DNA from 4 places in the Kocuria sp. CPCC 204721 genome. Region 3 is predicted to be linked to each of the others. Evidence: riboswitches for the same ligand, from Rfam matches in the RefSeq annotation. Region 3 holds a riboswitch; each other region holds the start of a gene.

Region 1 (2,191 bases), on a different contig from region 3:
GTGGCGCTCGCGAACAAGGAGTCCCTGATCGCGGGCGGTCCGCTCGTGTTGCGCGCCGCGGCGGACACGGGCCTCGAGGACGCGCTGATCCCCGTGGACTCCGAACACTCGGCGATCGCCCAGGCCCTGCGCTCCGGGACGGCCTCCGAGGTGCGCCGGCTCGTGCTCACGGCGTCCGGCGGACCGTTCCGCGGCATGACGCGCGAGCAGCTCACGCGCGTGACACCCGAACAGGCCCTGCAGCACCCCACGTGGGACATGGGGGTCATGGTCACCACGAACTCCGCGACCATGGTCAACAAGGCACTGGAGGTGCTCGAGGCGAGCCTACTGTTCGACGTCCCCCTGGACCGGATCGACGTCACGGTGCATCCGCAATCGGTCGTGCACTCCATGGTGGAGTTCGTGGACGGATCCACCCTGGCGCAGGCGTCCCCGCCGGACATGCGCCTGCCCATCGCGCTCGGAATCGGCTGGCCCCACCGCGTGACCGGTGCCGCCGCGGGGTGCGACTGGACCCGGGCCGCACAGTGGACGTTCGAACCGCTCGATTCGCAGGTGTTCCCCGCCGTGGAGCTCATGAAGCACGCGGGTTCGCGCGGCGGGACGTGGCCCGCGGTGTTCAACGCCGCCAACGAGCAGGCCGTGCACGCGTTCCACCGCGGGGCGCTCGGCTTCACGCAGATCGTGGACATGGTCGAGCGTGTGCTGGAGGATCACGACGGCGTCACGCGGCCCACCCTTGAGGACGTCCTGGGGGCGGAGGAGTGGGCCCGGGCCCGCGCGGACGAACGTATCGCCGGGATGGCATAGGGCCCTTCCGGCGGTCGTCGGCCCATGGCAGGGCCATGCTAGAATTCCGGGTGGATGACGAGATCCGGCGCGTAGCTCTGGCTGGCCGGACGGCAACCCTCTCCCGTAGCGGGGTGCCCCAGATGACCATCCGGTCGCGGTTGCAACAGATCACGGCAAGTGCGGTTCCCCGGAAATCAGCACGTACCCGTCCCTGTGCCCTCATCCAGGGGGGACTGTTCGCCCCGCGAGTCCCCGTCACAGACCCCTGGAAAGGCATGATCATGCGAACCAAGCGTTTGATTCCCGTCGTGTTGGCCACCACCCTGGGCCTCACCCTCACCGCGTGCGGCGGCGGCTCCGAAAACTCGGACCCGGCCGCGGACGGCAAGATCACCGTCGGGATCGTGGGCTCGACCCCTGTGCAGGAAGCGTTGAAGCAGGTCGCCGCGGACAACGACATCACGGTCGAGTACGTGGACTTCAGTGACTACAGCCAGCCGAACCCCGCTCTGAAGAGCGGTGACATCGACATGAACTGGTTCCAGCACATCGCGTACCTCGCCGATTACAACAACAACGCCGGGGACACCATCACTCCCGTGGGCTCCACGTCCATCTTCCCGCTGGGGCTGTACTCCAAGAGCGTGAAATCCGTGGGTGACTTCAAGCAGGGTGACGAGATCGCCGTGCCGAACGACTCGATCAACCTGTCCCGCGCCCTGAACCTCTTGCACCAGCAGGGTCTCGTGGAGTTCACCAAGGACACGATCGCCCCCACCGAGCAGGACATCGACACCGCCAAGTCCAAGGTCACGGTCCGCCCGGTCTCCGCCGAGCAGACCGTGCTGTCCATGGACTCCGTGGCCGCCTCCGTGGTCAACAACGACTTCCTGGACCGCGCGAACATCGATCCCAAGTCCGCGCTGGCTCAGGACGATCCCACCGCGGACAGCGCCAAGGTGTACGACAACCTCTTCGCCGCGACCGAGGCGAACGCGGACAACGAGACCCTGAAGAAGGTCGCGAGCTTCTACTACGACGACAAGGTCCAGGACGCGGAGAAGACCGAGACCAAGGGCACCGCGGTGCCCACCAAGGTGGATCAGCAGGAGCTCAAGGACTTGCTGGCCCGCTACTCGCAGGACCTCAAGGAGCAGACCAAGTGAGCCCGTCCGCCACGGCGGACACCCTGGTCAGTTTCCGGGACGTGAGCAAGGTCTTCGTCACGGGGTCCAAACGCCGCCCGCGCACCGTGACCGCGGTGGACTCCGTGGACCTGGACATCCGCCGCGGTGAGATCTTCGCGGTGATCGGCTACTCGGGGGCGGGCAAATCCACCCTCGTGCGGCTGATCAACGGCCTGGAACCCATCTCGTCCGGGACGCTCGAGGTCGCC
Region 2 (2,191 bases), on a different contig from region 3:
GGGGGGTGTGCTCGTGGGGCCGCGCGGCTGCATTCGGCTGCTGCGCGGCCCTCCCCTACAGTGAGGTGGCGTGCCATGACTAACGGCTGGTAGTAAGGCGCCTCAACCCCGGGTCGTCCGACGTCCGACCCGCATCCCCGACGTGACCACACACGATTCCTCGTCCATCCGTCACCCACGCCCGGGCTCGTCGCCCGTCGCGGATCCGCCCGCCCCGTCCGGGCCCCTCGCTCTGCGCCACCCCGGTTGCCCGTCAACTGGCGGGTCTTCGTTGCCGCGGCAACCCTGCTTGTCTCGCCGTCCGCCTGGGCCACGGAGGCACCCGAGCACGCCGACGCCGTGATCGGCGGCGTGGTCGCGTGGGTCGCCTCCCGGCTGGGGTGGTTCTACATCCTCACGGCCGCTCTCGTGATCGTGTTCGTGATCCTGGTCGCGGACAGCAGGCACGGCACGATCAAGATGGGCCCGGACCACGCGAAACCCCAGTTCAACCTGTTCACGGGGTGGGCCATGTACGCCCTGATGGGCATGGCATTCGGCTACTTCGCCTACCGCTTCGGCATGCCGCTGAGCATCCGCTCCGCTCTCTACCCCCTGATCGGGTGCCGGATCCACGGTGCCGCCGGCGACGCCGTGGACACCGCGGCGCTGCTCGGGACCATCTTTGGGGTGGACAAGGGCACCCGGCGGCTTTCCGAGCTGAACATCATCCTGGCGATCGGGCTCATGCTGTACGTGCTCATCACCGGGCGCACGGCGTTCCTGCTGGATGCGATCGTCAAGGGCGTGAGCGGATTGCGCGTGGCAGACGCCTCGGTGATATCCGAGCTCGTGACGGTGAACCCGAAGATCACGGTCTTCATGATCGGTGAACGCGCCGCCGAGCTGATCGCCCAGGACCGGGACGCGACCGCCCGGTGAGCACGGCCGCCAAGAACCGAGCAGGCTGAGAACATGGGTGTGGCCCGGGTCCGTCCGGACCCGGGCCACACCCGACCGTGGAGTTCGCGGTCGCGGGGACCGTGCTCGCGAGGACTACGCGGGCAAGGGCTCCAGCTTGTAGAAGGACACCCCGCCGGTCACCCGGGACGCCCCGGGGACCAGGAGTCTGCTGTACTTGGCGCACCACTGGCCGCGCCCCCGTGTGTGCTGTGCGGCGAGTGCGACCTCACGGGCGTCGTCCGCGAAGTACTCGTGCTCGTGACCGTCCGATCCCGTGATGGACACCACGTGCCGGGCGGGGTCCGCCTGAACGGTGACGTCCACCCACTGTTCGCGGGTGTCGGGGTGGGATTTCTGGGTTGTCGTGTTCATGATGTCGGGCCTCTGATTTTTCCGGTCGCTTGCCGGAACCACACGTGTGGCCCCGGCCGCTTCGTCATCCAATCCACCCCTGAACCGAGGGTTGGCGTACGCCGAGTTGGAGCTCTGGGCGCGCGGTGACGTCCTTGTCGTTGCGCGGGCGCATCTCGTGAAGCTGATTCGAGCCTATCCGTGGATTCGGGGGACCAGCCAGGCGCGGACCGAGAATGTCATCAAAACTTAATCAAGCTTCTGTTGAGTAACATCTGGCACCCGGCGGCGTTTCTCACGGGGTGCGCAGGCCGGCCCCGCGCGTACCGCGCATCCGGGAGGTGACCGTGCGAGCGCGCTCGTAGTGGCCCAGCAACTGCTCGCACACGGCACCCCACGTGCGCTCCTGCACGCACTGGTGGGCGGTGCGCGCGAAGGCGAGGCGTTTGGCGTCGTCGCCCGCGAGGTCCCGGACGCGCTCGCGCAACCCGGCCAGGTCACCCGGGGCGTAGAGCCACCCGTTACGCGAAGAGTCCACGAGGTCCAGGGGGCCGCCGCGGCCCACGGCCACCACTGGGACCCCGGAGGCCATGGCTTCCTGGATGGTCTGGCAGAACGTCTCGTGCTCACCGGGGTGCACGAACACGTCCAGCGACGCCATGGCCGTGGCGAGTTCGGTGCCCGTGAGGAAGCCCTCGAAGTGCGCGTTGGGCAATACCGAGCGCAGCGACTCCTTCCCGGGGCCGGAACCGATGATCACGAGCCGGGTGTCCGGCAGGGCGTCGATCGCGGCGAGGTCCGCGACCTGCTTCTCGGGGGCCAACCGCCCCACGTATCCCACGAGTCGCTTGCCGCCGCCCACGCGCTCGCGCCACGCGTGATCGCGCAGCGCGGGACG
Region 3 (2,191 bases):
GACGTAGGAGATGCGTGGATCCGTGGCGAGCCACTGCACGACCTCCTGCGCGTTGGCCACGTGGGCGTCCATGCGCTGGGGGAGGGTCTCCACACCCTGCAGCAGGTTCCACGCGGCCTGCGGGGTCAGGGACGCCCCGATGTCGCGCAGCTGCTCGGAACGGAGCTTGGTCAGGAATCCGTACTCACCGAAGTTCCCCCACCACGTCACGTTGTTGTACGAGGGAACCGGTTCGGTCATGGCCGGGAACTTCCCGTTGCCCCAGTCGAAGCGGCCGGATTCGACCACCACGCCGCCCAGAGTGTTACCGTGCCCGCCCAGGAACTTGGTGATCGAGTGGATCACGATGTCCGCGCCGTGCTCGAACGGGCGGCACAGGTACGGGGTGTTGAGGGTCGCGTCCACGATCAGCGGGACACCCGCCTCGCGGGCCACCGCGGCGAGCCCCTCCAGATCGGCGATCTCGCCGGACGGGTTGGCCACGAGTTCGGTGTACACGGCCTTGGTGTGCTCGGTGATCGCAGCCTTGTAGTCCGCCGGGTCGGTCCCGGGGACGAAGGTGGTTTCCACACCGAAGCGACGCAGGGTCACGTCCAGCTGGGTGACCGTTCCGCCGTAGAGCTGGGACGAGGCCACCACGTGGTCACCCTGGCCACACAGCGCGGCGAACGTGATGAACTCGGCGGCCATCCCGGAGGACGTGGCGACCGCCCCGATCCCGCCCTCGAGGGAGGCGATGCGCTCTTCCAGGGCCGCCACGGTGGGGTTGCCGATGCGCGAGTAAATGTTGCCGTACTTCTGCAGCGCGAACAGGTTGGCGGCGTCGTCGGCGTCCTTGAAGACGAACGAGCTGGTCTGGTAGATGGGCACGGAGCGGGCGCCGTGCTCGGCGTCCGGGGTGCCGCCGGCGTGCAGGGCGCGGGTGCGGAAACCGAACTGGTGCTCGGCCATGGATGTCCTCCTCGTCGGCCGGGTACGGCTCCCGTCCGACAGCTGCCCGGGGCCGCGCAGCACTCCATCGGTCCTGGCGGTAGCACCGTGCAGTTGGCCGAGCACTGCGGGTTGCTGCGGCGTCATGGATCCAGGTCTCTCGGCCGCTCGGGATGGTGCGTCTATTGTGTCGCGCGCGTGGGTGACGGACCAAACCGTGCGGATCGCAGCCACCCGAAAGCGGGTGCGATTGATTCAGAGGGCGCGCGCCACGGGTGCCCCGCCGCGAAGGTCACGCTACAGAACAGGTTCCAGCGTTCTCTGGCCCGCAGGATCTCGGATGCCACGGTGGTCGAGGACTCACGCTCGGCGGCCCGCACCACCGCGCGTCCCGCCGGGCCGTTGCGGCTGCCCCTTCCCCGGTGGCGCAAGGGCTGACCCGCCCGTCCGCGGTTCGGCCCCCGGTCGGTGGGGCCCGCGGTGAAAGCGGTGAACTTCCCGCCCGTGGGGTCGCCGACTGCTGGTGAGCTCGCTGGCTTCGGGGCGGAACTCAGCCGTACTTCTCGGGGTCCTTCCGGCGCAGGTTCTCCCGCGCCACCGCGGTGAGGTTCTCGAGTGGCAGCCCCGCCGGGCAGACCTCCGTGCAATCGCCCAGCAGGGAGCACGGGCCGAACTCGTGCTCGGCGGCGTCGAGCACCTTGCTCGAGCGCTCGTCGCGTTCCTCGGGCGTCTTGGCGAGCGGCGGCAGTTCCTTGAGCAGCGTGCCCACGTAGAGCTGGCCCGAGCCGTTGGGGCACGCGGCCACGCACGCGCCGCAACTGATGCACCCAGCGGTGTTCAATGCCTTCATCGCGACCGGGAACTTGGCCTCCTTGGCCACGCGCCGCAGGGCCTTCTTGTCCACGGACAGGTCCTTCTTGACCGGGAATGCTCCCGCGCGCAGGGGCTCGATGCAGATCTCGTCCCCGTCCCGGTAGGCTCTGAGCGACTGCGTGCACGAGGCCCGGTTCTTCTCCGGCCCGTGGGCCACGCCGTCCACGGTCACGCCGCACTTGCCGCAGATGCCCTCGCGACAGCCGTCGTCGAAGCTCACCGGCTCTGCACCCTGGCGCTCGAGCGTCTCGTTGACGGCATCGAGCAATTCGAGCACGCTCATCTCCTCGCGGGCCTGCACGGGGTGGGCGGTCTCGAAGCCACCGGGCTCGTCCTCGCCCGCCTGGCGCCACACGTGAACGGTCAACAGCATCAGCGCACCACCTTG
Region 4 (2,191 bases), on a different contig from region 3:
GTGTTGGTCCAGGTCAACGAGACGCGCGTCTCAGAGGCTGGAGTCCGCAGCATCAGCCGGGGAGTCTCCGACCGGGCCCTCGCTATGTGACCTGAGACCGATATCGATCCCGATCACTACGAGGTGGTTCCCGTGTCCGCAAATGCCGTCGGTTTCACACTCCTGATCCTCCGAGTCGCCCTGCTCCTGGGGAAGTTCGTGCACGTCAAGGTGGGTTGGGTCCAGAGCCTGTTCCTGCCGAGCTCCATCATCGGCGGCGCGATCCTCCTGCTCCTGGGCCCGCAGGTGCTGGGCCGCTTCGACGGGCCGTGGGGCGAGAACGGCCTGTTCCGCAGCGACGAGTACTACCCCGCCGGCACCATGACCAGCCGCCCGTCCTCCGTGGAACCGTTCTCCCTGCACATGTCCATCGCGGCCGTGGCTGGCGGCGTTCACCATCCTGGCGGTGGTCGGCATCGCGTTCAACGTGGCCATTTTCCTGTGGTTGGCACCCCACATCATCGGTCGCTACTAATTCGGGCGCGGTATCGGTGACTTCCGCCAGTCCATGGGTGTGACCGCCACCGGGCTGATCCTCATGCGCGTGGTGGGCCCGGAGGCCAAGACCCGGTGTTCGAGGCGTTCGGTTACAAGCAGCTGGTGTTCGAACCGTTCTTCGGGGGCGGGTTGGTCACGGTGCTGGCCATCCCCGTCATCTACCTGACCGGCGTGCGGCCGTTGTTCTTCGTGATGCTCGCGGTGTTCGTGATCGCGGTGCTCACGGGTCTGTTCTACGTCCATCCACGTGAGATGAAGGACCGGGAACTGCACACCCGGGAGATGGAACAGCAGGAACGAGCGGCCACTGACCCCGAGCCCGCTCGCAGCGTCCCCGGCTTGACTCCCGCCCCGCCGGGTTCGGACAATGAGGTAATAGGTCACGAGAGTCAGCGCGAAGCCCCAGCTAGCTGACCGGCAACCCTCCCTTCCGCGGTGGGGTGCCCTGGGTGAGGACCTGGCCGTGGCGTCGACCGACGTCATGCGGCAAGCGCGGGTCGTTGGTGCCCGGTCACAGCACGGGCACCGTGCGGATCGCCACCGGACCCCTGATCCCTCCGAGAAGGAGTACGGCCATGAGCACCGCTCCCACCCCCGACAATCCCCAGGGCTGGTCGTTCGAAACCCGACAGATCCACGCGGGCCAGAACCCCGACCCTGTGACCGGGTCGCGCGCCCTGCCGATCCACCAGACCACGTCCTTCGTGTTCCCGGACGCCCGCACGGCGGCGGCCCGGTTCGCGCTCGAGGAGATGGGCCCCATCTACTCGCGCCTGACCAACCCCACCACGGAGGTCGTGGAGAACCGGGTCGCGTCCCTCGAGGGCGGCGTGGGGGCCCTGATGGTCTCCTCCGGACAGGCCGCGGCCACGCTCGCGATCCTCAACCTGGGCGGCGCCGGAACCCACGTGGTGGCCAGCCCGTCCCTGTACGGCGGGTCGTACAACCTGCTCAAGCACACGCTGCCGCGCATGGGCGTGGAGACCACGTTCGTCTCGGACCCGGACAATCCCGCGCAGTGGCGGGACGCGGTGCGCGAGAACACCGTGGCGTTCTTCGGTGAATCCATCCCGAACCCCCGCAACGACGTGCTCGACATCGAGACGATCGCCGGGATCGCCCACGAGGCGGGTGTCCCGCTCATCGTGGACAACACGATCGCCACGCCCTACTTGGTGCGGCCCATCGAGTGGGGCGCGGACATCGTGCTGCACTCGGCCACCAAGTTCCTGGGCGGCCACGGCACGGCGATCGGCGGGTTCATCGTGGACACCGGAGCGTTCGACTACTCGCGGGACCCCGAGCGCTTCCCCGGTTTCAACCAACCGGACGAGACGTACAACGGGCTCGTCTACGCCCGCGATCTCGGTGCGGACGGGGCCTTCGGCGTCAACCTCTCGTACATCCTCAAAGCGCGCGTGCAGTTGCTGCGTGATCTGGGGACCTCGATCTCTCCGTTCAACGCGTTCTTGATCGAGCAGGGCATCGAGACGCTGTCGTTGCGCATGGAACGTCACGTGGCCAACGCGCAGAAGGTCGCCGAGTGGCTCGAGGCCCGCCCCGAGGTGCGCTCGGTGTCCTACGCCGGTCTCGAGTCCTCGCGCTGGCACGACCGCGCCCTGAAGTACGCGCCCAACGGTGCCGGGTCGGTGCT

What was found. A riboswitch is a leader RNA that binds a small molecule or an ion and turns the genes downstream of it on or off. The one in region 3 is predicted to bind S-adenosylmethionine.
Region 1: it holds a riboswitch for S-adenosylmethionine, as region 3 does, so the genes downstream of both, RF637_RS09655 (MetQ/NlpA family ABC transporter substrate-binding protein) here and RF637_RS10325 (O-acetylhomoserine aminocarboxypropyltransferase/cysteine synthase family protein) in region 3, are expected to answer to the same signal.
Region 2: it holds a riboswitch for S-adenosylmethionine, as region 3 does, so the genes downstream of both, RF637_RS06695 (hypothetical protein) here and RF637_RS10325 (O-acetylhomoserine aminocarboxypropyltransferase/cysteine synthase family protein) in region 3, are expected to answer to the same signal.
Region 4: it holds a riboswitch for S-adenosylmethionine, as region 3 does, so the genes downstream of both, RF637_RS11645 (bifunctional o-acetylhomoserine/o-acetylserine sulfhydrylase) here and RF637_RS10325 (O-acetylhomoserine aminocarboxypropyltransferase/cysteine synthase family protein) in region 3, are expected to answer to the same signal.

What each region holds. Positions count from the first base shown of each region.
Region 1 covers NZ_JAVKPO010000009.1:75,287-77,477, reverse strand. The annotation lists gene dxr (1-deoxy-D-xylulose-5-phosphate reductoisomerase) at 1-813, shown strand, start outside; SAM riboswitch class IV at 867-981, shown strand; gene RF637_RS09655 (MetQ/NlpA family ABC transporter substrate-binding protein) at 1,077-1,961, shown strand; gene RF637_RS09650 (methionine ABC transporter ATP-binding protein) at 1,958-2,191, shown strand, end outside.
Region 2 covers NZ_JAVKPO010000005.1:68,576-70,766, forward strand. The annotation lists gene RF637_RS06690 (BCCT family transporter) at 247-921, shown strand; gene RF637_RS06695 (hypothetical protein) at 1,036-1,314, opposite strand; SAM riboswitch class IV at 1,335-1,477, opposite strand; gene RF637_RS06700 (glycosyltransferase family 4 protein) at 1,589-2,191, opposite strand, start outside.
Region 3 covers NZ_JAVKPO010000011.1:39,640-41,830, forward strand. The annotation lists gene RF637_RS10325 (O-acetylhomoserine aminocarboxypropyltransferase/cysteine synthase family protein) at 1-951, opposite strand, end outside; SAM riboswitch class I at 1,013-1,110, opposite strand; gene RF637_RS10330 (succinate dehydrogenase/fumarate reductase iron-sulfur subunit) at 1,481-2,176, opposite strand; gene RF637_RS10335 (succinate dehydrogenase cytochrome b subunit) at 2,176-2,191, opposite strand, start outside.
Region 4 covers NZ_JAVKPO010000015.1:30,673-32,863, forward strand. The annotation lists gene RF637_RS11635 (hypothetical protein) at 133-534, shown strand; gene RF637_RS11640 (hypothetical protein) at 610-951, shown strand; SAM riboswitch class IV at 916-1,036, shown strand; gene RF637_RS11645 (bifunctional o-acetylhomoserine/o-acetylserine sulfhydrylase) at 1,113-2,191, shown strand, end outside.